2 regions of the Neobacillus sp. OS1-32 genome follow, and region 1 is predicted to be linked to the other one. Evidence: riboswitches for the same ligand, from Rfam matches in the RefSeq annotation. Region 1 holds a riboswitch; the other holds the start of a gene.
The links. Region 1 has a riboswitch for FMN ahead of RCG24_RS02675 (ECF transporter S component). Riboswitches for the same ligand answer to the same signal wherever they lie in the genome.
Positions count from the first base shown of each region.

Region 2: linked by a shared signal. The riboswitch ahead of ribD (bifunctional diaminohydroxyphosphoribosylaminopyrimidine deaminase/5-amino-6-(5-phosphoribosylamino)uracil reductase RibD) and the one ahead of RCG24_RS02675 (ECF transporter S component) in region 1 are both predicted to bind FMN.

Region 1 is NZ_CP133263.1:512,186-524,400, forward strand. It holds gene RCG24_RS02645 (response regulator transcription factor) at 1-56, shown strand, start outside; gene RCG24_RS02650 (ATP-binding protein) at 53-1,840, shown strand; gene sigX (RNA polymerase sigma factor SigX) at 2,054-2,605, shown strand; gene RCG24_RS02660 (hypothetical protein) at 2,580-2,846, shown strand; gene RCG24_RS02665 (hypothetical protein) at 2,846-3,748, shown strand; gene RCG24_RS02670 (peptidoglycan DD-metalloendopeptidase family protein) at 3,930-4,676, shown strand; FMN riboswitch at 4,817-4,948, shown strand; gene RCG24_RS02675 (ECF transporter S component) at 5,105-5,677, shown strand; gene RCG24_RS02680 (4Fe-4S domain-containing protein) at 5,789-6,037, opposite strand; gene RCG24_RS02685 (YpbB family protein) at 6,295-7,152, shown strand; gene RCG24_RS02690 (helix-turn-helix domain-containing protein) at 7,154-7,333, shown strand; gene RCG24_RS02695 (RecQ family ATP-dependent DNA helicase) at 7,333-8,841, shown strand; gene RCG24_RS02700 (CPBP family intramembrane glutamic endopeptidase) at 8,838-9,422, shown strand; gene RCG24_RS02705 (hypothetical protein) at 9,451-9,831, shown strand; gene RCG24_RS02710 (DUF2663 family protein) at 9,924-10,379, shown strand; gene RCG24_RS02715 (manganese catalase family protein) at 10,399-10,968, opposite strand; gene RCG24_RS02720 (spore coat protein CotJB) at 11,065-11,325, opposite strand; gene RCG24_RS02725 (spore coat associated protein CotJA) at 11,322-11,552, opposite strand; gene RCG24_RS02730 (CBS domain-containing protein) at 11,702-12,215, shown strand, end outside.
Region 2 is NZ_CP133263.1:1,863,983-1,876,197, reverse strand. It holds gene RCG24_RS09505 (EAL domain-containing protein) at 1-1,455, shown strand, start outside; tRNA gene RCG24_RS09500 (tRNA-Val) at 1,601-1,673, shown strand; FMN riboswitch at 1,982-2,130, shown strand; gene ribD (bifunctional diaminohydroxyphosphoribosylaminopyrimidine deaminase/5-amino-6-(5-phosphoribosylamino)uracil reductase RibD) at 2,259-3,386, shown strand; gene ribE (riboflavin synthase) at 3,359-4,009, shown strand; gene RCG24_RS09485 (bifunctional 3,4-dihydroxy-2-butanone-4-phosphate synthase/GTP cyclohydrolase II) at 4,031-5,224, shown strand; gene ribE (6,7-dimethyl-8-ribityllumazine synthase) at 5,242-5,709, shown strand; gene RCG24_RS09475 (alpha/beta fold hydrolase) at 5,788-6,261, shown strand; gene RCG24_RS09470 (N-6 DNA methylase) at 6,276-6,395, shown strand; partial or broken gene RCG24_RS09465 (ferrous iron transporter B) at 6,630-6,914, shown strand; partial or broken gene RCG24_RS21275 (chemotaxis protein) at 7,049-7,198, opposite strand; partial or broken gene RCG24_RS21270 (methyl-accepting chemotaxis protein) at 7,207-7,287, opposite strand; gene RCG24_RS09460 (DUF3231 family protein) at 7,743-8,546, shown strand; gene RCG24_RS09455 (endonuclease III domain-containing protein) at 8,669-9,355, opposite strand; gene RCG24_RS09450 (methylated-DNA--[protein]-cysteine S-methyltransferase) at 9,402-9,923, shown strand; gene RCG24_RS09445 (YknW family membrane protein) at 10,063-10,734, shown strand; gene RCG24_RS09440 (efflux RND transporter periplasmic adaptor subunit) at 10,734-11,861, shown strand; gene RCG24_RS09435 (ABC transporter ATP-binding protein) at 11,858-12,215, shown strand, end outside.

The sequences.
Region 1 (12,215 bases):
GGATGATTGTAACAGTTTGGGGTGTAGGCTACAAGTTTGAGGTAACAAATGAATGACCTTTTTACGAAGTGTTGTAGGTAAACTTTGGTTTACCATTCTTTTATTAGTTTCATTTGTTCTGTTTATTTTAACGGTAATGCTTCTCGAATTTTTTCAAAACTATGCGATTGAGAAAACCCAGGATGATTTAACCAATACAGCCGAAAAAATCGCTCGGATATTAGAAGAACACCCCAATGAGGAATTGCCAATTGGTTTAGAAATATCATGGGAAGTGATCGACAAAGTAACGAAAGTGGTCATCATTAAAAATGACCATGAAGTCTATTACTCACCCAACACGGGGAACGATCAAAAATTAACACTTAATGATATTAAGAATGATCCGGAATTATCACAAGTACTCCATAAAAATAAAACAGTTGAAAAAGTGTCCAACTTATCCACCAAGAATAATGCCAATAATAAGGATGCTGATTATTCCATTATCGGCGTACCACTGCATCTTTCAGGAGAAAATGGTGGAGTTTTTATCTATCAATCTCTGGAAGTCATGAAGGATACTTCTCAGTCAACAACAAAATTTATCTTACTTGTTGCTGGTGTAGCGATTATTTTAACGACTATTTTCGCCTTCTTTTTGTCTACCAGAATTACGGCTCCGTTAAGAAAAATGCGGGAAGCTGCTTTTGAAGTGGCAAGAGGAAAATTTGATACAAAAGTGCCAATCCTCACCCATGATGAAATTGGAGAACTGGCAACAGCTTTTAATCAAATGGGGCGGCAGCTAAAATTCAATATGAATGCTCTTAATCAAGAAAAAGAGCAGCTGTCCAGTATTTTAAGCAGTATGGCAGATGGAGTGATCACCTTTAACCGTGATGGGGCCATCCTGATTTCAAATCCCCCGGGTGAACGCTTCCTTCAGTACTGGTATTATGAAAAAGGAGAAGGTGCAGAATCGGAGGCGATTCCCTCCCAAGTAATGGAACTGTTTCACAAGGCAGTTGAAACGGAAAAAGAACAAATGGGAGAAATATCGCTTCAGGGACGACATTGGGTCATTATTGTCACACCGCTTTACAGTAATCGATTTGTCCGCGGGGCAGTAGCCGTATTAAGAGATATGACCGAAGAAAGGCAATTGGATAAAATGAGGAAGGACTTTATTGCCAATGTGTCCCATGAGCTTAGAACGCCTATTTCCATGTTGCAGGGCTACAGTGAAGCGATTGTTGATGATATTGCGGAATCTCAAGAAGAGAAAAAGGAAATGGCTAAGGTAATTTATGATGAATCCCTTCGTATGGGCCGCCTTGTCAATGAACTGCTTGATCTTGCACGCATGGAAGCCGGACATCTTCAATTGACGAAGGAAAAAGTAAATGTTTCTACTTTTATCAATCGAATTATTCATAAATTTCAGGGGCTGGCAAAGGAAAATGAAATTTATTTGAATACAGAAATTGAAGCTGGAATCGATTTCTTCTACTTCGACCCTGATCGAATCGAACAGGTTCTGACGAATCTAATTGATAACGCCATCAGGCATACACCAAAGGGAGGCTCTGTTGTACTAACGGTTGCTCCCGATGACAAAGGAATGAGAATGGAAGTAAGAGATTCGGGATCAGGGATTCCAGAGGATGACCTGCCCTTCATTTTTGAACGTTTTTATAAGGCAGATAAAGCAAGAACACGTGGAAAGTCCGGTACAGGACTTGGACTCGCGATTGCCAAAAATATCATTGATGCCCATAAAGGAACGATTTCGGTTCACAGCAAGCTTGGTCAAGGAACGACATTTTCCTTTCTTTTGCCGCGAAATAAGGCAGATTAAACTACTTCTTGCCGATTGTTCTTGATTCACGGGAAACATTCATTCGTGGATCAACATTTTCTTAGGCTCTTCCAGATTATTTGGATGGGCCTTTTTTATTTTATTCTTTGCTAAAAATTCCCTTTCATTTTATTGGAAAACAGTCTATATTTATTAGGGTGAAACTTTTCCTACTGAAATAGCGACTAATTCAATGAACGGGGAGGGGAAATGATGGACTCCGTTTTCGATGAACTATATAAAAAATATCACCATGATGTCTTTCAATTTTTGTTTTATATGGTCAGAAACAGGGAACAAGCAGAAGATCTAGTTCAAGAGGTCTATATTAGGGTGTTCAAGTCCTATACTCGCTTTGAGGGCAAAAGCAGCGAGAAAACTTGGCTTTTTTCGATTGCCAGAAATGTAGCCATTGATTATTTTCGCAAGCAAAAGGGCTGGAAGGACAAACTGATGGAGAAGTTTGATTGGTCTACGAATCAAGTAAAAGATGACTATCCAATTCCCGAAGAAATTACCATTCAAAAAGAAGAAATTCAATGGATATATAAATGCTTGGAATATTGTACGGTGGATCAACGTGCAGTCGTCATTTTAAGGTTTATACATGATTTATCGATCGCGGAAACAGCAAAGGCTTTGGGATGGACTGAAAGTAAGGTAAAAACAACGCAGCATCGTTCGTTAAAGATTATCAAAAAGCATATGGAAGCCTTTTATGAAAAGGAGGGAATGCATAGTGAAAAAGTCAGAGTGGAGCGATAGAGAGATTGAAGAATTATTGCGTAAAATGCCCAAAATACAAGATTATCGCGATCCTCGTGACATTTACCAAAATCTTTCCTTTAAAAGGCGAAAATCGCCTTCTTGGGTGTTGCCAAGCATTGCAGCAGCTGCGGCTCTTTTTCTAGTGCTTGTTCTTGGACCCAAACTTTTCGATGGAGGGGGGCGCAGTTCTCTCTTGATAAAGCTGGAGGAGAAAAAACAGTTGAAGACAAAAGTCTGATGAGAAAAAATGAGACTCGAGCCAATAAAATTACCATGTCAAGTATAGAGAAGCATTCTGAGAAACGGGCTCCTGAGCTGATGAAGTCTGCTGTTTATGAAGAGGAGGTTGGAAACGGGAAGGTAATTACCTATTGGATCCCGGATGATCAGATCCAAAACCTCATTCCAGTGTCCATGATTATTAAGGATCCGCAAAACAAGTCATGGCTGGATTTGTTTAACGAGCAGATGGAACGCTTAAATGAAGATGGCTGGGGATTAACTGATTATTACCCAATAAAAGCAAAATTTAGCCTGGATAAAAAGAATCAAACTCTTGACGTTAATGTTCCGAGTGACCATCCATACGGTCAGGGTGCTGCTAATGAGAAATTTATCGACATTCTTAAAAAAGATATAGCATCCAATAGTAATTTGAAAAAGGTTAGATTGTTTACGAACGGGAAGCCTGGGATTGAATTCGGAAATTACGGAAATATCCCAGAACTTACGATCGAACCTGAAAAAAATCACGCCTTTTTGTTTTATTATCCGAATAAAAACGAATCTCCTTTTCTCGTTCCAACTATTGAATCATTTAAAACGATTAAGGATGCGCTCATTGCCATGAAGAAAGATCTGCCAGATTATGGACTTAAAAAATCAATGATGTTTGAACTGCAGGAAAAGGATTTGGCGGTTCGAAATAAAACATTACATGTATCAGTGAAGAAAGATTCGAAAATAAAGGATGATCAGCAAACCTTGTTTTCGTATGAGGCCCTATTATTAACCGCTAAAGAATTTGGTTTGGAAAAAGTGGTAATAAATGATGCACCTTTGAAACAAATTGGCCCATTTCATTTTTCTGAAGAAAACAAGGTACCAATTGCTCCTAATCTGCGTAATATAGATTATTAATCGTAATCAACCTTTTTGGTTGATTTCTTTTTTTGCTCTAAAACCTATTTTTTGGTATAAAATGACCGCCGTCTCCAAAATATAACAAATATGTTTGTTCCACCTCCACAATATGTTCTAAAAATGAAGGGGATTACATATCGTGAGGAGGAGAGTTTCGATAAGGAGGAAAAGGGAAAAAATGCGTGACTACATAAAGAGGTTTTTAATTGCCATTATTATGGCACTTTGTGTAAGTTTATTGTTTTTAGGAGGGAAACATTCGGAAGCTGCAGGTGTCACAAATAAAGGGGAGAATGGGCATTGGCTTTGGCCTACGGACGGTATCATTACTGATACCTATGGAACAAGGCTGGGAAAACATAAAGGAATTGACATTGCCGGGGGAATGGAAACTCCAATTATTGCTGTTCAAGATGGTATAGTGGAGAAGTCCTATTTCTCCGATACATATGGAAATGTGGTTTTTATCAAGCATGTAAATAATATCGTTGCCGTCTATGCTCATTTAAACAAACGCATGGTTCATAGGGGCCAGCATATCAAACGAGGACAACTCATCGGAAAAATGGGTAAGACTGGACAAGCTACCGGTACACATCTTCATTTTGAAGTACATAATCGGGAATGGCGTTACGATAAGAAATTTGCCTTTAATCCGGAAAAATTATTAGGCAGTACTGAAGTAGGTGAAGTTGTTCCGGTCGGAGTTGCCCGAAATCGAGCATTGACCGCCAGTTCCTATGTGCGATCACCCAAGAGAGGGAATGTACGGAATACTGGGCCGGCCAATCAATACGTGGTCCGTCGTGGTGACACATTATCTTCCATTGCCTTAAAGAAAAAGGTACCTGTCGCCAAAATCAAGAAAATGAACGGTCTGAATTCAGACTTCATAGTTCCTAATCAAGTTTTAATCCTAAAGTAAAAAAATCGACCCACTGTCATATCAAAGACGGTGGTTTTTTTGCATTTATTTACTATATTATGAACAAAAAGTTAATCTTTTTTTCTTTCACTTAACAAAGTGAATTTTTTTCAGTATAATGTAGTCATAAAAAAATATCGATCTATCTTCGGGGCTGGGTGAGATTCCCGACCGGCGGTAATGGAGCAATGCTCTTAAGCCCGCGAGCCGTTTTGGCAGGATTTGGTGCGATTCCAAAGCCGACAGTAAAGTCTGGATGGGAGAAGATGGAGGTTCTGCAGACGTTTGCAAAAAATTTACATAGCAAACGTTTATTGAACATGCCTAAAAACTCCCTCAAATCAATTTATTGAGGGAGTTTTTTAGTGGGATGTCCGAATGCTGAACCTCTCTTCCTAAATGATGGATCAAAAGGAGAGAGGAAGAAGATGAGAAAGAAACACTCAAAGGTGAAAGTAATGGTATCCATTGGGATGCTGAGCAGTATTGCGTATCTATTAATGGTACTGCAGTTCCCATTACCGTATTTTCCAAATTTCTTATTTGTCGATTTCAGCGACATACCTGCCATGCTTGCCACTTTAATTTTCGGTCCAGTTGCTGGAATACTGGTCGAGCTGTTAAAAAATGTATTAGACTATGTTGCAACCGGAAGTCAAACCGGAATTCCGGTTGGCCATATTGCCAATTTCTTTGCCGGTATTATATTTATCCTGCCAACCTACCTTGTTTATACCAGAATCAAATCAAGGAAGGGAATGACGTTGGGATTGATTGTCGGAACGGTGATTATGGCTGTGGTCATGAGCATATTAAATTATTTCATCATTTTGCCGGCTTACACGGCGTTATTAAATATGCCTGATATGCGAAGCTATGTCATTCCCTTTATTTTACCATTCAATATCATTAAGGGGATCATGATGTCGATTATTTTCATGCTGCTATTTATTCGCATGCAGGCATGGATCAATAAATTTTCTGTTGTGAATAATGCTTAATCAAATGAAAAGCAGCCTGATAATAATGGCTGCTTTTTTCATTTATCATATAAAAAATAACCCCCGCTTTGAAAGAAGCGGGGGTAGTAGCTTAATCTTTAAATTGAAAAATTACTCAAATTTGTTTGGATCTCCATCAAAAGGCTCATCTGCAACTTTAATAGAATCAGTTGGGCAGCCTTCGAAGGCATCCATCATATCATCGATTAATACATCAGGAATTTCAACGATTCCTTCATTATCGTCAAGGGTTACAAATGCAATCCCGTCATCATCATAATCATAAATGTCTGGAGCAGCTGCACCGCATGCACCGCATGCAATACAAGTTTCCTTATCTACAATAGTATACTTAGCCATGAAAAAACCTCCCAGTATTATTCAAAAAAAATTCTTAATTGTTTACCGGTTTTAAAATATTTGGTAAACGTGTTTTCCACCTCTATTTTAAAACTGTATCGGTAACTTTTCAATAGGAAAATAATTATTATCATTAAGGTTTGTTTATTTTCAAAACTTGTTGCTTTTTAGGACAACATGATCCTGATTTTCATGTTAAAATATATAGAGTTTAAGACGAAAAATGTAGAATGAACTCAAAATGTGGTGGTTAAAAAATGGTTCAGCTGACATCCATCATTCTTTATTGTTTAAAGCAGTTAAGCAAGGAAAGAACGGTGTATTCCATTTATCACCTCCTAAATGGAAAAAAATCTTCACAAACCATTCAGGATGCTCATTTATTTTCCCTAAAGAAATTCTTTGGTGTGCTTTCACCTTTATCAAGAGATTCGTATGATAGCATGATTCGAACCCTGCAGGAACAAGGGTACATAATTAATCATGGGGAACAACGTTTTCTGCTCACCTCTTCGGGTGAAAGTTTTTTAAACAAGCATCCGATTTTAAATGAGCTGAACGGCTGGGAGTATCACCAAATTACCTGGTCGTTTTGGGAACGACTTTCATTACTTATTCAGGTGGCCTCCAATATTGTACACCAAGAAAAATGTTATATTCCGATTCAAAAAAACAAAGATGTTCATCAATGGGTTAAAACCGTTCTGAAGGAAATGAAGGTTCCAAAATATGATCTTGGCAGGATGATCTACCAAGAGCTCATCGCTTGTTTTGAACATAATAAGACATTGGACCCTTCCGTATTAGTTTTTCGTTTAACTGGTTTTCAGCAAATTGGTTTAACGCCGATGCAAACAGCCCAAAAATTATCAATGAATCATTTTGATTATCAGCTTCAGTTTATCAATATTATTCATTATATGATCCGAAAGATAGCTGAAAAACCTGAGCAATTTCCGATACTGTCCTTGCTTCAGCAGGAACTGAGACAACAGCATGAACTGACCCAGTCTTCAAGAAAAACGTGGCAATTACTCATTCAAGGCTATTCTCTTGAAGCAATTGCCCGTTTGCGTAAATTAAGGGAAAGTACAATCGAGGATCATCTCTGTTGAAATTGCTTTATATGTAAATCATTTTTCAATTGATCCATATGTGGAGCAAAAGTTACAGGAAGAAATTTTAGCGGTTTCAAGACGGATTGCCTCGAGACAATTAAAGCTAATAAAAGACCAGGTAAATAAGGCAAGTTACTTTCAGATAAGGTTAGTGTTGGCAAAGTATGGTGGTTCATAATGGAATTAGAAGATTTACTAAAAAAACAGTTTGGCTTTACGTCGTTTAAAACGGGACAAAAGGAAGTAATTTCTGCACTTTTAAACAAACAGCATACGTTAGCCATGCTTCCCACCGGAACGGGAAAATCATTATGTTATCAACTGCCTGGCTATATATTTGAAGGGCAAATTGTCATCGTCTCCCCACTGCTTTCTCTCATGCAGGATCAAGTGGAGCAAATGAAACAGTACGGTGAAAAGCGGGTCGTGGCGCTTAATTCATTTCTAAGCCAGGAAGAACGAGGGAATGTCCTGGCATTCTTGGATCGCTACAAATTCATTTTTATCTCACCGGAAATGCTAATGTCTCCATATATTATTCAAAAGCTTAAGAACATATCCATTTCGTTATTTGTGGTTGATGAGGCCCACTGTATTTCCCAGTGGGGTTATGACTTTCGTCCGGATTACTCGAAGCTTGGAGAGGTTCGAAAAACCCTTGGTAACCCTCTTACACTTGCACTCACAGCAACCGCAACAAGTAAGGTTCGTGAGGATATCATTCGCTCGCTGGGGCTTAACGGGGTAAAGAAGATTGAGTCGACCATTGATCGCCCCAATATCGGTTTTTTTGTGGAACAAATAGCGGATTATCGCCAGAAGGAAGATCGTGTCTTGGAGCTTGTAGCTCAGCTGCAAAAACCGGGGATTATCTATTTTTCCAGTAAAAAGGCTGCTGAACAGATGGCTGACCTTCTATCCGAACAACAAATTTGCCGCGCAAGTGTTTATCACGGGGGATTGGATCAAGATACAAGAATATTAATTCAGCAGCAATTTATTTATGGTCAGCTCGATGTGATTTGTGCCACAAGCGCTTTTGGGATGGGGGTAAATAAAGAAAATATTCGTTTTGTCATCCATTTTCATATGCCGATGCAGTTGGAATCCTATTTGCAGGAAATTGGCAGGGCCGGTCGTGACGGAGAGCCCAGCATTGCCATTTTGCTTTATTCCCCTGGCGACGAGTTGCTTCCCCTGCAACTTGCTGAAGGAGAGTTGCCCTCTGAGTCCCAAATTGATTGGTTATTTAACATCCTGGAGAATGAGGGAGAGTCAGTAAACGGGGGAAGGAAATTATCAGAAACATGGAGGGAACTTGGCGGTTTTTCAGAGGTGCAATGGCGAATCGTGGAGGAATTCGTAACTCGTCTTGGTCAGCAAAATAAAAACTTATGCAGCATCAGAAATGAAATAAAGGAATTTGCCAAAAGGAGAGGGCAGGCTAAAAAAGAAAGTATTTTTAAAATGAAGAGTTGGATTGACATCAATACATGCCGGCGTAAATTTATTTTACATTATTTTGATGATCCTTTCACTTCGGAGATAAACCAGTGTTGTGATCGATGCGGGCTCCAATTAGAACCATATCATTCATTTAAGAAGAGTCCACAAAAAGAAACAATCGATATTTCATGGAAAGAATATTTGCAAAAATTATTAATAAATGGCGTGTTGAATAAATGAAAAATAAATATAATGAGATTATTTCCAGTTTAACGGATAAGGAATTGCTTTTTCACCTATATTTAACGCAAATCATCATTCTGTTCATTTCAGCTATTTTAGGATGGATCTTATTTGGGGATCTTTCTTATTGGGATCATTTTCAACTAAGCGATCCCAATCTTTATAAAGTAGGGTTAAGCGCAGGAATAGTAGTGGTCATCACCGATATTGTCCTTATGAAAGTATTGCCGTCCTCGTTTTATGATGATGGCGGTTTAAATGAACGGATATTTAAGGGGCGTCATCCGTTTCACATTATAGTAATAGCTGCCTTTGTTGCTTTTAGTGAGGAGCTATTATTTCGCGGTATTATTCAAACAAAGCTCGGGCTTATCTTGGCAAGTATCATTTTTGCGATCATTCATTATCGTTATTTATTTAATTGGTATCTGTTTTTGAATATTGTCTTACTTAGTTTTGTCATCGGGGTCATTTATCAGTGGACAGGAAACTTTGCGGTTACATTTATTATGCATTTTGTCATAGACTTTTTATTGGGGATCTACATTAGGTTTAGACATTCTCTAAAACGTTGCTAACTAACAGTAAGGAGTGAAGGGCCCTGTTATGAATAGTGAAGAACCATATAGAGAACAGGCAGAACGAACAAAACGGTCGATTCAGAAATTAACTGATACCGGAGAATATGACCAATTGCCGCCGCGAGCGAGGCTTCACCGCCGAAAAAAAAACAAAAGAAAAAGGAAGCTCAAATATCCACTGATCCGATTTTTGGTTCTGGTCTTCATATTGCTGCCTGTTATCATTTTTACACTTATTTCTCATTACAATGGAAAAAAGGTTCAGCCGACAGACAAAACAAACCCCAGTAATGTTGGTTATGAAACGATCCATCTTGAACAATCAAATGATGAGGGCGGAATAAGAGTCGATAAACAGAAACAGAAAGTAAAAAATCAGGAAAAAAGCAATTCGCAGGTGCCCTGATACTAGATCATCACTAGCCAATCTTCATGATTGGTTTTTTGGCATATTGGGGCGGACAAGTTCATAAGATGGTATGGAATGGAGGGGATAAGATGGATACTCCAATCCAATTGCTAGAAAACACGGATCTGGCAACAAAACAAATGTTAGAAAACCTTAGAAAAAGAAAGGAAAAGTTTGATCTTGCCGAAAAACGGCATTATCTATCCATTTATGCTACCATTCTAATCGCTTTACTGTTTTTTTGTTATTTTTATTTTACCATCGCTCAACATTATTCCTATTCTTTTTTTGCGATGTTTACTGCCGCCTTGAATGATGAAGTGAATGTTTATTTGCTCTCAGCATCGCTGATTAGCTATGGGGCAATGAATGTATTACGACAGCAAAAGGAGAAGAAGGAAAAGGAATATCAAGAATTACGGTGTGAAATTGTCGATCGAAGTAAGGATCTATGGAAAAAAGAAGAAGAATGGAAAAATCGCCACCTCGTTTTTGAAGTAATGAAAAAACATTACGATATTAATCTGTACCATGAAAAAAAATAGAAGCAGCCGCTACTGCTTCTTAGAATATTGTCTTTTTTCCTTGCTCTTCTTTCAAAATTTCTACTGCTTCACGGAATCGCTGTGAATGAATGATTTCCCGCTCGCGTAAAAAGCGCAATCCATCATTTAAGTCCGGATCATCACTCAAATTGATAATCCATTGATAGGTCGCTCTAGCTTTTTCTTCAGCAGCGATATCTTCATAAAGATCTGTAATCGGATCACCCTTTGCCTGTATATAAGTAGCGGTAAAGGGAACACCTGCTGCATTATGGTAAAACAGTGCTTTATCATGATCAGCATAATGCCCATCCAAGCCGGCCGCCTTCATCTGTTCCGGAGTGGCATCCTTTGTTAATTTATAGACCATTGTGGCGATCATTTCCAAATGAGCAAACTCTTCGGTACCGATATCAGTTAAAAGTCCAATTACTTTATCAGGGATCGTATAACGCTGATTTAAATATCTTAAGGCTGCAGCCAACTCACCGTCAGCACCGCCATATTGCTCAATTAAAAATTTGGCCAGCATCGGATTGCAGCTACTGACGCGAACAGGATATTGCAGTTTTTTTTCATATATCCACATTGCTTTCCTATCCCTCCCATAACGAGCTTAGATAACGGGCTCATCCACTTTTATACTTATCTGGCCGCATCCGTTTGCGAACGTATGCTCCGTACTTTAAACCTGCCATGGCCAGGGCGTATCGTCCCAATTCCAAGGATGTCCGGAGTAACTATTGCCAAACTGTTGCAGGGGCCCAAATTGGCTTTCGAATTGCTTCTTAATTCGTTTTCTTTCTTGTACATAGTGATTAAATTGGTGAATGGCCTCAAGGTCATCGTTATGTGTATCCAAGTACAGCGTAAGTTCGACTAAAACAAAATCAACAGCCTGCAGCTGCTCCATTAAATGATAATATTCAGCAGGCACCTGCTTCATGAGGGCACCCCCTTATTCCCTTTTTCATATGGACTATACCAAGGATCATAAAATGCTTTCCAGAGTGTACCGGTTCTTAATGCCTCCATAGGTGAAAATTGCGGTAAATTTGGCGGTTGGAAACCGATATATAAATGCGGTGGAGTTGAATACGTTTTTTCAACCATTGGTTTACATGGATCAAATGGGCTTACATACGGATGATATGTTTTGAGATGAGTATGCATCATTACCCTCCCTTTGCTAATCAACATCATTCAATCATATGACCGGTAATTGAATAACATGACATAAATCTTTACCATATGCAAGGATTTTTTAGGAGAAAGTCGAAGTATAATAAGGTGAAAGTACTTAATTTTTGAGGTGATGGGACATGTTTGTAAAACATATGATGATTCCACGGCATGAATGTGTGATTGCTCAAGAAAATGAAACCTTGAAGGAAGTTTTACAAAAATTGGAGGAACATCATATTGATGGGCTGCCAGTTTTACAAGGAGATCGTTACCTTGGGGTTGTGACCAGATATCGGATTTATGAAAACTTCTTCCGTTCGGAAAAACTAAAGGAGGATTATCTCACCTCTACTCTGGCAAAGGATATCGCTTCTCATCAAGAAAAGTTTCTGGTCGGTGGCGAATTATTTGAAAGGACGATGCTAGATTTAAAGGATTTTCCATTACTTGCTGTTGTGGATGAGAATCATACCTTTCTGGGGATCGTCACGCGTGCAGATGTATTAAGTTTCTTTGAGAGTGCCTTTGGCGTGAATCGCCCGGGAATAAGGATTGCGTTTACATCGGTGGAAACGGAAGGAAGAATCGCCCGGCTATCTGAAATAGCCCATCACTTTCACGAACACATCATTTCACTTGTCACCTTTGATG
Region 2 (12,215 bases), 1.4 Mb from region 1:
AAAGTCCTGGGAACATTAAATATTGCCAGTCAACAACAGGATTATTTTTCCCCGGATGTGATCGAGAAATTATCAGTCTTCACAAATCAGATTGCACTTGCCTTTGACCGGGTTGCTGCCTATGAATCTTTACAAAAATCGGCCTATTATGATTATTTAACGGGACTGCCAAATTTCCGATTATATAAAAATAGTATCCAGGAGGCATTGGAACAGGCAAATAAACAAAACAAAATGGTTGGGGTTATGTTTCTCGACCTCGACCGTTTCAAAATGGTTAATGACACATTTGGTCATGCGGCAGGAGACTTTTTATTGCAGCATATTGGCAAACTGTTAATATCATGCTTGTCTGAGAAAGATGTAGTTTCCCGAATCGGCGGGGATGAGTTTTCTGTTTTATTGGCAAATATCAGCGGGCAGGAAGAAGCGATTGACATTGCTAAAAAGATCATGAAAGCATTAGCGGCACCCGTTATTATTCAGGGCTGCAAACTTCACATCTCGGCAAGTATTGGAATTTCTTTCTTCCCTCAAGATGGTACAGATGTTGAAAGTTTAATCAGACATGCTGACCGGGCGATGTACCGAATTAAAAAGCAAGGTAAGAATAATTATGGCATTTACTCAACCTATGAAGATGACAACATGGCCAACCCAATTGTGCTTGAGAATGATTTGCGGAAGGCTTTAGAAAGAAATGAGTTTGTCGTTTATTATCAGCCCAAAATTGACGTGGAGCGAGAAATGATATCAGGGGTTGAGGCGTTAGTAAGATGGGAGCATCCGAAAAAAGGCCTGATTACACCGATTCATTTTATTCCGTTAGCTGAAGAAACGGGTCTAATTCTGCAGATTGGGGAATATGTTCTCCGCCAAGCTTGTCAACAATGTGTTCAGTGGCAGCGTCTGGGCTTACCGCCAATACCTGTTTCTGTTAATTTATCAATCGGGCAGTTTATGCAGTCAAACCTGATTAGCAATATTCAAAGAATTATGAATGAGACGGGGATTCAACCGGAATTGTTAGAGTTTGAAATTACCGAAAGTATGTCGATGAATTTAGAACGCTCAATTGAAATTTTATCGGAGTTGAAAAAGCTGGGTGTTCATATTAGCGTTGATGATTTTGGCACTGGTTATAGTTCATTGAATTATTTGCGGCAACTGCCGATTGATACGGTAAAAATTGATAAGTCGTTCATGAAGGGAATACCAAATGACCGAAACAACGAGGCTATTGTCGCTACGATTATCAATATGGCTCATAATTTAAATTTAACGGTTACCGCTGAAGGTGTCGAAACGTTTGACCAAGTTCAATACTTGCGTAAGCATAATTGCGACAATATTCAAGGCTTTTACTTTAGAAGACCGCTGCCGGCAGAAGTTTTCGAACAAGAATTTCAACATATTTTAAATGATATTCAAAAGGTAACCAAGATCCCGATTTAGCAGTTATAGGTTGATACTTAAGGCTTTCAGATCTCTTATTTTCTGTTTAAAAAATGGAACGATTATAATTCTACTTGGCAAAATGGATAAAAACATATTGACATTGTACGGAAATTAAATATAATTAGAAATGTACTTAATAAGAGATCTGTTAGCTCAGCTGGGAGAGCGCAACCTTGACAGGGTTGAGGTCGGGGGTTCGAACCCCTCACAGGTCATCAAGACGGTAGAATCGTTGATATAAAGCGGTTTCTACCGTCTTTTATTTCCATAGATTTTGCTAATATCTCTTACAGAAAAGTAGAGAAACTAATTCGGGAAAATATAGTAAGGAGAAATTTACTTATCGTGAGCAAGTCCGAGTGAAAAGAGTTGACGGGTAAATTTTGAAAATGGACGGGTAAAGGACCAAAATCGACGGGTAAAGTTCCAATTTTGACGGGTAAAATTAGAAAAATGACGAGTAAACAAAGCTTTACTCTTGTATAATTAGTTTGGTTTTGTTATTATTTATTCAATTCAATAGGATTTCCTTCGGGGTCGGGTGCAATTCCCAACCGGCGGTGATGAGGCATGCCTCTTAGTCCGTGACCCGGATTCATAGATCATATGAAAACGGTGGATTTGGTGAAATTCCAAAGCCGACAGTAAAAGTCTGGATGGGAGAAGGAAAAGCAAATTGTGCAAAAATGCTATTTTTTGACGTTTATTTGTTATGCGCTTTTTTCTCCCTTGCCGAAATAGGTAAGGGAGATTTGTTTGTTTGGAGAGATTTATTATGAAAGGGGAACATTTTTTTTGAAATGAATGATCATGAATATATGAACCTTGCTCTTTCACTTGCACGCGCCACTTTAGGTCAAACAAGTCCTAACCCGAGTGTAGGGGCAGTGTTAGTGAAGAATGGTCAATTGGTGGGAACTGGTGCACATTTGAAATCCGGCACTCCCCATGCAGAAGTTCACGCTATCCATGAAGCTGGAAGTTCTGCTGAGGGGGCCATTATGTATGTTACACTTGAACCATGTAGCCACCAAGGGAAAACACCTCCATGTGCTGACCTCATTATCAATACAGGCATTCGTAAGGTCTTTGTAGCAACTCTAGATCCAAATCCTCTTGTCGCAGGCAAAGGCGTTGAGAAGCTAACAAAAGCGGGTATCGAGGTTGAGGTGGGATTATGCCAAGAAGAAGCGATCCAGCTCAATGAAAAGTTTTTTCATTTTATTCAAACAAACACTCCATTCATAACAATTAAAGCAGGCATTTCATTAGACGGTAAAATAGCAGCGAAATCAGGAGACAGTAAGTGGATTACCTCTCCTGAGTCACGACAAGATGTCCATCATCTTCGTCATGAGCATGATGGAATACTAGTAGGAATCAACACCATCTTACAGGATAACCCTCTCTTAACCACCAGAAGACCCCAAGGTGGAATTAATCCCATTCGAATTGTATTGGACACGAAATTAAAAATTCCAGTGTCTGCAAATGTCGTCCAAGATCGCTCTGCGAGAACCATCATTTTTACAGGAAACCAGATTGATTTAGAAAAGAAAAAAGAACTTGAAAGGCTTGATGTAACCATTATTTCTCAAGAAAGCTCCACTCTTTCTTTGAAGGAAGTACTGAAGACATTAGGGGAGCAGCAGATTATATCCGTACTTGTAGAAGGCGGGTCGGAAATTCATGCTTCATTCATCGAGGAAAATGCTTTTCAACAAATCATTACCTATGTTGCTCCAAAAATTATTGGCGGCAGAGATGCTTTTTCTTTTGTTGGAGGAATTGGTCCTGAACTTGTGAAGTTAGGAAAACAACTACGCTTTACAGAGATTAAACAGCTGGGACCAGATATAAAAATAACGGCAAAACCTCTTAAAGGGGAGGAAAGCGAAGAATGTTTACCGGAATCATTGAAGAATTAGGAACCATTCAAGGGATAAAGTCCCAAGGGAGCACACTCGTCCTAAATATTAAGGCAAAGAAGGTCTTAGAAGATATAAAGCTTGGAGATAGTATCTCAGTAAATGGTGTCTGCTTGACCGTAACGGAGTTTACCCATGCTTCATTTTTTTTGGATGTGATGCCCGAAACCTTTCACAGCACTTCTCTAGCTCACCTGCAGCAAGGCTCACTCGTTAATCTAGAAAGGGCCATGAGTTCCAATGGACGTTTTGGAGGTCACTTTGTTACGGGCCATGTTGACACGGTTGGACAAATTGTTAAAAGAGAACGAAAAGAAAATGCGATATATATTGACATTCAATATCCTAATGAATTCAATCATCTTGCTCTGTATAAAGGTTCTATTGCACTTGATGGCACTTCCTTAACTATATTTGGGACATCCGATAATCAATTGACCGTGTCGATCATCCCTCATACGGCAAAGGAAAGTGTCCTTGGTATGAAAAAGGTTGGGGACAAGGTTAATATCGAATTTGATATGATCGGCAAGTATCTACATTCCTTTTTTGAAAGGAAAAACCCGCACAATCATAAAGCTAGTATTTCAATGGATTTTCTCAAAGAAAATGGATTTATGTAAATCGGAAGGAGTAATAGCATGATATTCCATAAAATAGAGGATGCATTAGAAGATTTAAAGGCAGGAAAGGTGATTATTGTTTGTGATGATGAGGATCGTGAAAACGAGGGAGATTTTGTGGGGCTGGGTGAGTTTGCGACGCCAAACATGATTAACTTTATGGCTAAAGAGGGCAGAGGACTTATTTGTGTTCCCATTTCTGAGTCATTTGCAGACAGACTGGAACTAAAGCCAATGGTCGAAGTCAACACAGAAAGTCACGAGACAGCCTTTACTGTTAGTATTGATCATATTGAAACGACCACAGGTATTAGTGCATTTGAGAGAGCATTGACCGTTCAAAAATTACTTGATGAGGACGCTCTTCCAAGTGATTTCAGACGACCTGGGCATATTTTTCCGCTTGTGTCGAAGGAAGGCGGAGTGTTACGGCGTGCTGGTCATACAGAAGCTGCCATCGATTTAGCTAGATTAGCAGAATCAAAAGCAGTAGCTGTGATTTGTGAGGTCATGAATGATGATGGAACAATGGCGCGAGTGGACGACTTAATAGAGGTTGCGAGAAAGTTTGATTTAAAAATGATTACAATCAAAGATTTAATTGAGTATCGACTTGAGCATGACACATTAATAGATAGGGAAGTGGAAATCAGTCTTCCTACTGAATACGGGGACTTTAGAGCTATCGGGTTTACGAGTAAAAGTGATGGCAAAGAGCATGTTGCCCTTGTAAAAGGGGAGATTCGTGCAGAAGAGCCTATCCTTTTAAGAGTACATTCAGAATGCTTAACGGGGGATGTGTTTGGCTCTAATCGTTGTGATTGTGGCCCCCAGCTTCATGCAGCTCTTTCTCAAATTAATAAGGAAGGGAAAGGCATCCTTCTGTATATGAGACAAGAAGGAAGAGGGATTGGTCTCATCAATAAATTAAAAGCGTATAAACTTCAAGAAGAAGGTTACGACACGGTTGAAGCGAACCATAAACTAGGTTTCAAAGCCGATTTACGTGATTATGGAGTTGGTGCTCAAATCTTACGAAATCTTGGAGTGAAAAAGATGCGTTTATTAACCAATAACCCGCGAAAAATAACAGGTCTTGCCGGGTACGGCTTAGAGGTAGTCGAACGTGTTCCTCTGCAAATGCCACCCAAAAAAGAAAATGAACAATATTTAAAAACAAAACAAGAAAAACTTGGACATTTATTAACTTTTTAAAGGAGTGGAATATAATGATGAAAAAAGTATTGGAAGGAAACTTAATTGGTACAGGTCTGAAAATTGGGATTGTGGTTTCGCGATTCAATGAGTTTATTACGAGCAAATTACTGGCTGGAGCAGAAGATGCCCTTAAGAGACATGGGGTCAATGAGGACGATGTGACAGTCGTGTGGGTACCAGGAGCTTTTGAAATTCCTCTTGCAGCAAAAAAATTAGCAGACCAAGGTGGCTTTGATGCAATTATTACACTAGGAACAGTCATAAGAGGAGCTACGCCGCATTTTGAATATGTAAGCAGTGAAGTAGCCAAAGGTGTAGCAAATATAGGGATGCAAACTGGAATCCCGATTATGTTTGGTGTCCTAACCACTGAGTCAATCGAACAAGCTATCGAACGTGCAGGGACAAAAGCAGGAAATAAAGGCTACGAAGCAGCTGTTGGAGCAATAGAAATGGGTAATCTTTATAAAAACTTCAACTAAGGTTACTACATATATTTTAGCTGTCAACTCAGTTTAAATTCCGAACGTGTCAAAAAATTAGTATTACTTGCACCGGTTATGAGTTTCGCAACATTAAATTGGAAATTCCCGTTTAAATTATTTCCGGCATTATGGTTTAAAAATTCAATTGCAATACGGAATTTATATAACTGGATGTTTGCAAAGCAAAATAGCCCCAATGAAATATTATATGAGCAATTTTTGTTAGGCTATAAATATGGAAAAATTCATCTTCGTGTAGTGCCAAAAGTCTTTACTAAAGAAGAACTTGCAAGTTTAAAGGCGGAAACATTACTATTAATTGGTGAGCAAGAAGTGGTTTATTCGTCCATAAAAAAGGCAATCGATCATGCTACTGCTATTCCGCAAATCACAGCAAAATTAATCCCAAATTGTTCACATTGTCTTCCCGCTGAGCAACAGGAAATGGTTAATATTTGGTCAATGAATTTTTATCATAAAAATGATCCTATCCTAAGCGGCTTTAGCTCTTTACTCCATAGGGCGCTAAGGTCGTTTTATCGTTTTTGACGTTTTAGTATCTAATTTTAATATCTTTTACCGTAATAAGTGTACTTTTCTTATTGATTCAGCCTTTTAAAGGATATGTATATGACCCTTGCTGTGGCTGCGGAGGGATGTTTGTCCAATCTTATGAAGATTAGCCCCCATGTTATTCAAAAAGCCTTCAACAAAGAATGACAATTTTGTAGTTTTGCAGTAATCGTAGACATTGTTTTCACCACCTTTCATTAACTATATATTACCATATTTTTAGTGAAAGCTTAAATGACCAAAAAAATAGAGTAAGGAGGGGCAGGGTGGAAGTTTCAGATACTTGATATGGTACAAAATCTTACGATTTTAAATGTACCACCGTATCTGACGGCAATTCCTCCCCCATTTATCGTATGGTTTATTTATCTCAAGGAGCAATGCTGGAAATTGAAGATTTGGACAAGTTAAAACAAGTGTTTATCGATCACGGTTGGACCTGGTTAACGGCGTTAAATATGATGTTGTTTTCGTTATTACACTATCCGTGCGGAACTACCCTATTAAATATTTATAAAGAAACCAAAAGTAAGAAGTGGACGTTTATGTCATTTGCGATCCCAACAGTGATTGCCATTGGCATCACATTCCTGACAGCTACTATTGCCCGGCTATCCGGGTGGGTTTAGGAAACTAAAAACATTTTGAACATTTGAAAGCTGCCATAGGATTGGCAGCTTTCAAAAATTCTATTGGCTTAAATCATTTGGGCTGAAATATTCACAATTCAACCTCTTTCATTGCAAAACGAAGTTCGTTATTATTATTTAATAGTTTTAAATTCCTCCATAGTTTTATCAATTTTTACTTGGGTTTCTTCAACTATTTTTTGTAAGATTTCCGTAATTTGGGTAACCTTAGATACTTCGTTTGTAATATTTTTTATATTAGAATTTACTCCTTCTATGGCCTCATTGGAGTTATTAGCTAATTTACGAACTTCATCTGCGACAACTGCAAACCCCCGTCCGTGGACCCGGCTCTTGCTGCTTCAATAGCTGCAATATTCATTAGCTGACCTTAAAGTGAATATCATTTTAAAACGTTTTTAAAATGACATTCTAGTTCATTCTATTTAAATGTTAGTCTTAATGCAACTGTTTAGTATGTTGTCCGGCGCCATTTGAAATGGCGCCGGACATAATTTTAGTTTTGGCAAGGCTGAAAGACTATTAATCTCTATATCTGTGTTTACCCAACTTTTTAAAAGTATATGGGATCGGTAAAAATGTTTTGTTATCTCAAAAGAAGAGTATTTATTTCTCAGCGGTTCCTACCCTCGAACCTCCAAAAACTCGATTTTTCCAAAGTATTTTTTCTACTTTGAATTTGTGTAGTGACAAATGAAGGCGGTGATACGCAAGGAACACTTAGAGGAATCAATTGTAAAATGGTTGATTCAACAAGAATAATATGAACAGTATAAGGAAACCTAAAAACATAGGGAGGTGCTTTAAATGGATTCTGTACATAATGCAAAACTAACTTCAGCTGAAATCTCAGCTCTATGGTCGCAATACCTAAATGAAACCGCAAGCCTTTGTATTCACAATCACATGATGGAACATCTGGAGGATAGAGATATTAGGGGTGCTTTTGAATACGCTATTTCCCTTAGTCTCAAACATTTAGACAAAATTAAGGAGTTCTTAACAGGTGAAGGTTTTCCCATTCCTGTAGGATTTTCTGAAAAGGACTGGACACCAAACGCTCCACGTCTGTTTTCAGATGTATTATGTTTGAATTATTTGAACATTATGTCTATCCATGGTTGTCATGGATACGCCGGAGCTATCACAACAAGCACCCGATATGATATACGTGAATATTTTACAGGGTGCAACGCATCTGCAGTCGAGCTATGCAACAAGACAAAAGATATTCTATTAGAAAAGGGACTTTACTATCGCCCTCCAGTGCTTACACCACCTAAACAAGCTGAATTTGTGAAAAATGATAACTTTTTGGCAGGTGGATGGTTAGAGGAAAAAAGACCTTTAAGTTGCATTGAAATTACAGATATTTACTTTAATTTAAAGAAAAGTATACTAGGAAAAGCCATCGGAGTTGCCTTTTCTCAAGTCGCTCAGTCGAAACAGGTTCAAAAGTTTTTGCACCCGGCAGTGAATATGACTACCAAACACATTGATATGTTTGTTGACCTTTTAAACAAAGAAAGCTTGCCTGCCCCTTCTATCTTGGATGCCAAGGTCGACGGTTTATTTTACAATAATTTTCTCTGCAAACTGCTAATCAGCTGAAAACCTTTTTGAAGACAGGCTTCGACTAACTTTTTACTTGTATACCAGCTGTTGACCAGGACATAAACTTGTTCATCATCACTAGCTGGAGCGCTGTTGTGAGCGAAGGGATAACGCTGGTTTTACCCCAATCTCCGATCACAAATACTCGCTAATGGGCATCCATCACAAATAGGGGCTTTTTTGCAATGCTCTTTCGCATGTTCAACGAGTAAAGCATGAAATTCGTTAAACATCGCCAAATCCCTTGGTAATGCCCGTTCAACCTCTAATCTGAACGAGTCATATGATTTTGGCAGATTAATACCAAGACGAAAAAATATCCGTCTGGCATAGGCATCTGCCACAAATACAGGTTGGTCAAATGCATAGAGCAGGATTACATCGGCTGTTTCCGAACCAATCCCTTTAACAGCTAAAAGTTCATCACGCAGTTCATTACAATCTTTCATTTTTATCTGACTGAGATCATATTCATAGGCCTTCAACCATTCCATAAATGCTTTTATCCGCTGTGCTTTCATTTTGAAAAAACCGCTCGGTCTAATTAGTTCAGCAAGTTCATCAAATGATAGTTTTTCAATTTTAGCAGGAGATAAGAACGGCTTTAAATTACTCAGTGCTTTCTCCACATTACGCCAACTTGTGTTTTGGACCAAAATCGCCCCAATCATCATTTCAAAGGCAGTCTTTGCCGGCCACCAGCCTTGTGGGCCGTAGTATCGATATAATTTCTCGTAAATTATTTGATAATCGTGAACCATTTCATCACCATTCCAGCATGTGTAGAAATATCTTAAACTGCTCATATAAAATAGTATAATGGAAATAAGAAAAAATTAAATGGAGGATGTTATGAAATCACAAGAGAAAACTCTCATTTATTGGTCAATTATGAACTATAAAGATTGGAATCTATATCTGGCGGCAACGCCAAAAGGCCTCTGCTATGTCGGTTCTCCGAACAAACCATTTGAAGAATTAGCAGAGTGGATAAAAAAGCATATCCCCAATAGTACACTTATAGAGGATAGCGATAGATTGCAACCATATGCGCGTGAACTTAGTGAATATCTTGAGGGAAAGCGAAAGGACTTTACGATTAAAAGTGATTACCATGGAACCAAGTTTCAACAGGCTGTCTGGAATGCACTATGTGAAATTCCCTATGGAGAAACGAAATCATATTCCGATATCGCCAACCTGATCAATAAGCCCTCTGCAGTTCGGGCAGTTGGTGCAGCCATTGGCGCGAATCCAGTATTAATGACCGTTCCATGTCATCGTGTTATTGGAAAGGATGGAAAACTGACAGGTTTTCGCGGCGGCCTGAATATGAAGGAACGACTATTAAATTTAGAGCGGCAGAGCAAATAAACTTGATTTCGGTCAAGTTTATTTTTCTATATTCAAGGTCAGACATCAAACATTTATTAAAAAAATGAAACTATTAGGTATTTTTATCGTATAATCATGTTGTAACGATTTACATAAATGGAATTAGGGGTGTTGTTAAATGGAAATACAAAAAGAGATACAAAAAAAGAAAGAAAGCCCTTCGTTATTTGGTATGTTTACCAGCCCTGGGATTCAGTTTGAAAGAATTAGAGAGAATCCTAAAAAATGGCTGCCACTTACCATTGTTAGCATTCTTTATGCAGTGGGAATGTTTTTTATGGCGGCAACCATGGATGTGCAAATGTTAATCGACCAAGGACTTACGAAAGAACAGGCGGAAATAGCATTGGGAGTTACGAAAATAACCGTTGTGGTAACAGGAGTATTAACGCCGGTCATCACGATTTTAGTCAGCAGTGTCATTCAGTTGCTTATTTCCAAATTTGGCAGTTCTTCGGTCTCATTTAAACAGCTATTTTCGATGAACACCTATATCATGATAATCGGTGCTGTTGGGGTTATCTTAAATACGGCCATCAGGTATGCCGTTGGCGGAAATCCGGAAATATATATTACCAGTTTGGCAGGTTTATTGAATTCTGAAAAAGCCGGTGTACTTGGGTCTATAGAAGTGTTTTCGATTTGGTCAACCATTTTAACGGCAATCGGGCTTCATAAAACAGCAGGGCTTTCCAAAGGGCTGGCTTGGACTATTGCGATCATTTTCTTCTTGGTTGGCATTGGGTTCGCCTTAGTCGGAACTGCTCTCCAAGGAGCGCCGAAACTATAATGAAAAAGAAACTTTGGATTGGCATCAGTGTTGTCAGTGTCATTATTATTATGATTGCAATTAGTGTCTATCGGCAGGTTTTTGCCGATGGGCCCGCCGTTAAAACAGTCAAGCTTAAGCAGGAGGAAATTTCTTCGCTGCTAATGATTCCCGGAACCGTAAAGCTGGAGGAAGAGCAAGTGATTTATCCTTCACCTGATAAAGGAGAAATAAAGAAACTGCTAATTAAAGAGGGACAGAAAGTAAAGAAGGGAACAGTTTTGGCAGAGCTGGAGAACCCACAGCTTGAACTCGAAAGGGAACAAAATAAAATATCGATAGAATCAGCTTATTTAAAAATAGACCGGATTGAAAAACAAATTGACCAATTAAACGATAAAGAAGAAACATTGAGTAAACAAGTTGGTAAAAAGGAAGCTAAAAAACAGTTAAAGCCAGAATATGATCAATTAGATATGGATAAGAAGCTGGCTGAACTAGATTTGAAGCAAGCAGAGATTCAGCAGGATTTACTTAATAAAAAGCAAAATGATTTGGAACTGAAAAGTACGATGGATGGTATCGTGTTAACAGCAGAAAAAACGGAGCCAAATTCCAGCCAAGGTAGTGCCGCTCAACCAATCATACATATTGGAAAACTGGAGGGAATGACTGTCACTGGGCTCTTGTCAGAGTACGATACATTAAAAGTTCAAAAAGGTCAAAACGTTTCCTTGCGTTCAGATGCCGTCCCTGATAAAAAGTGGCAAGGAAAAATTACTGAAATCTCTATTTTGCCAGAGAAGGATCAAGCAAGTACGCAAGGAGGCAGTCAAGCCGTCCAATACCCGGTTAAAGTGAAAATTGATGGTGACGTTAGCGGGTTAAAGCCAGGATTCCAACTTATTATGGAAATTGAAACAGAGAAAAAATCCGCCTTTGTTCTTCCTAGTGATGCCGTTCAGGATGATGGCGATCAGCCGTTTGTTTTTCTGATTAAGGATGGCAAAGCCCAAAAGCAAACGGTCAAGACAGGGATTATCTCGGGAAATAAAATCGAAATTCTTAGCGGGGTATCCAAGGATGACCTTGTGATTTTGAGCGGTTCGAAAAAATTAAAGGATGGGATGGAAGTGACGGTAAAATGATTCAGCTTGAATCCATCACCAGATCCTTTGCCCTTGGAAAAGAACAAATCCGCGTATTAAATGATATTAGTCTCACGATTGCCGAGGGCGAATTTGTCGCCATTATGGGCCCCTCTGGTTCAGGTAAGTCAACATTAATGAATATTATCGGCTGCTTGGACAAACCCAGCTCGGGCGAATATTATTTAGGCGGTGAAAATGTATCCGGCTATAGCGAAAATGAGCTGGCAAGGGTTCGAAATCAATCGATTGGTTTTGTTTTTCAACAATTTCATCTGCTGCCGCGGCTGACCGCATTAAAAAATGTCGAACTTCCGATGATCTACGCCGGAGTGAGCAAAGCTGAAAGGCAAG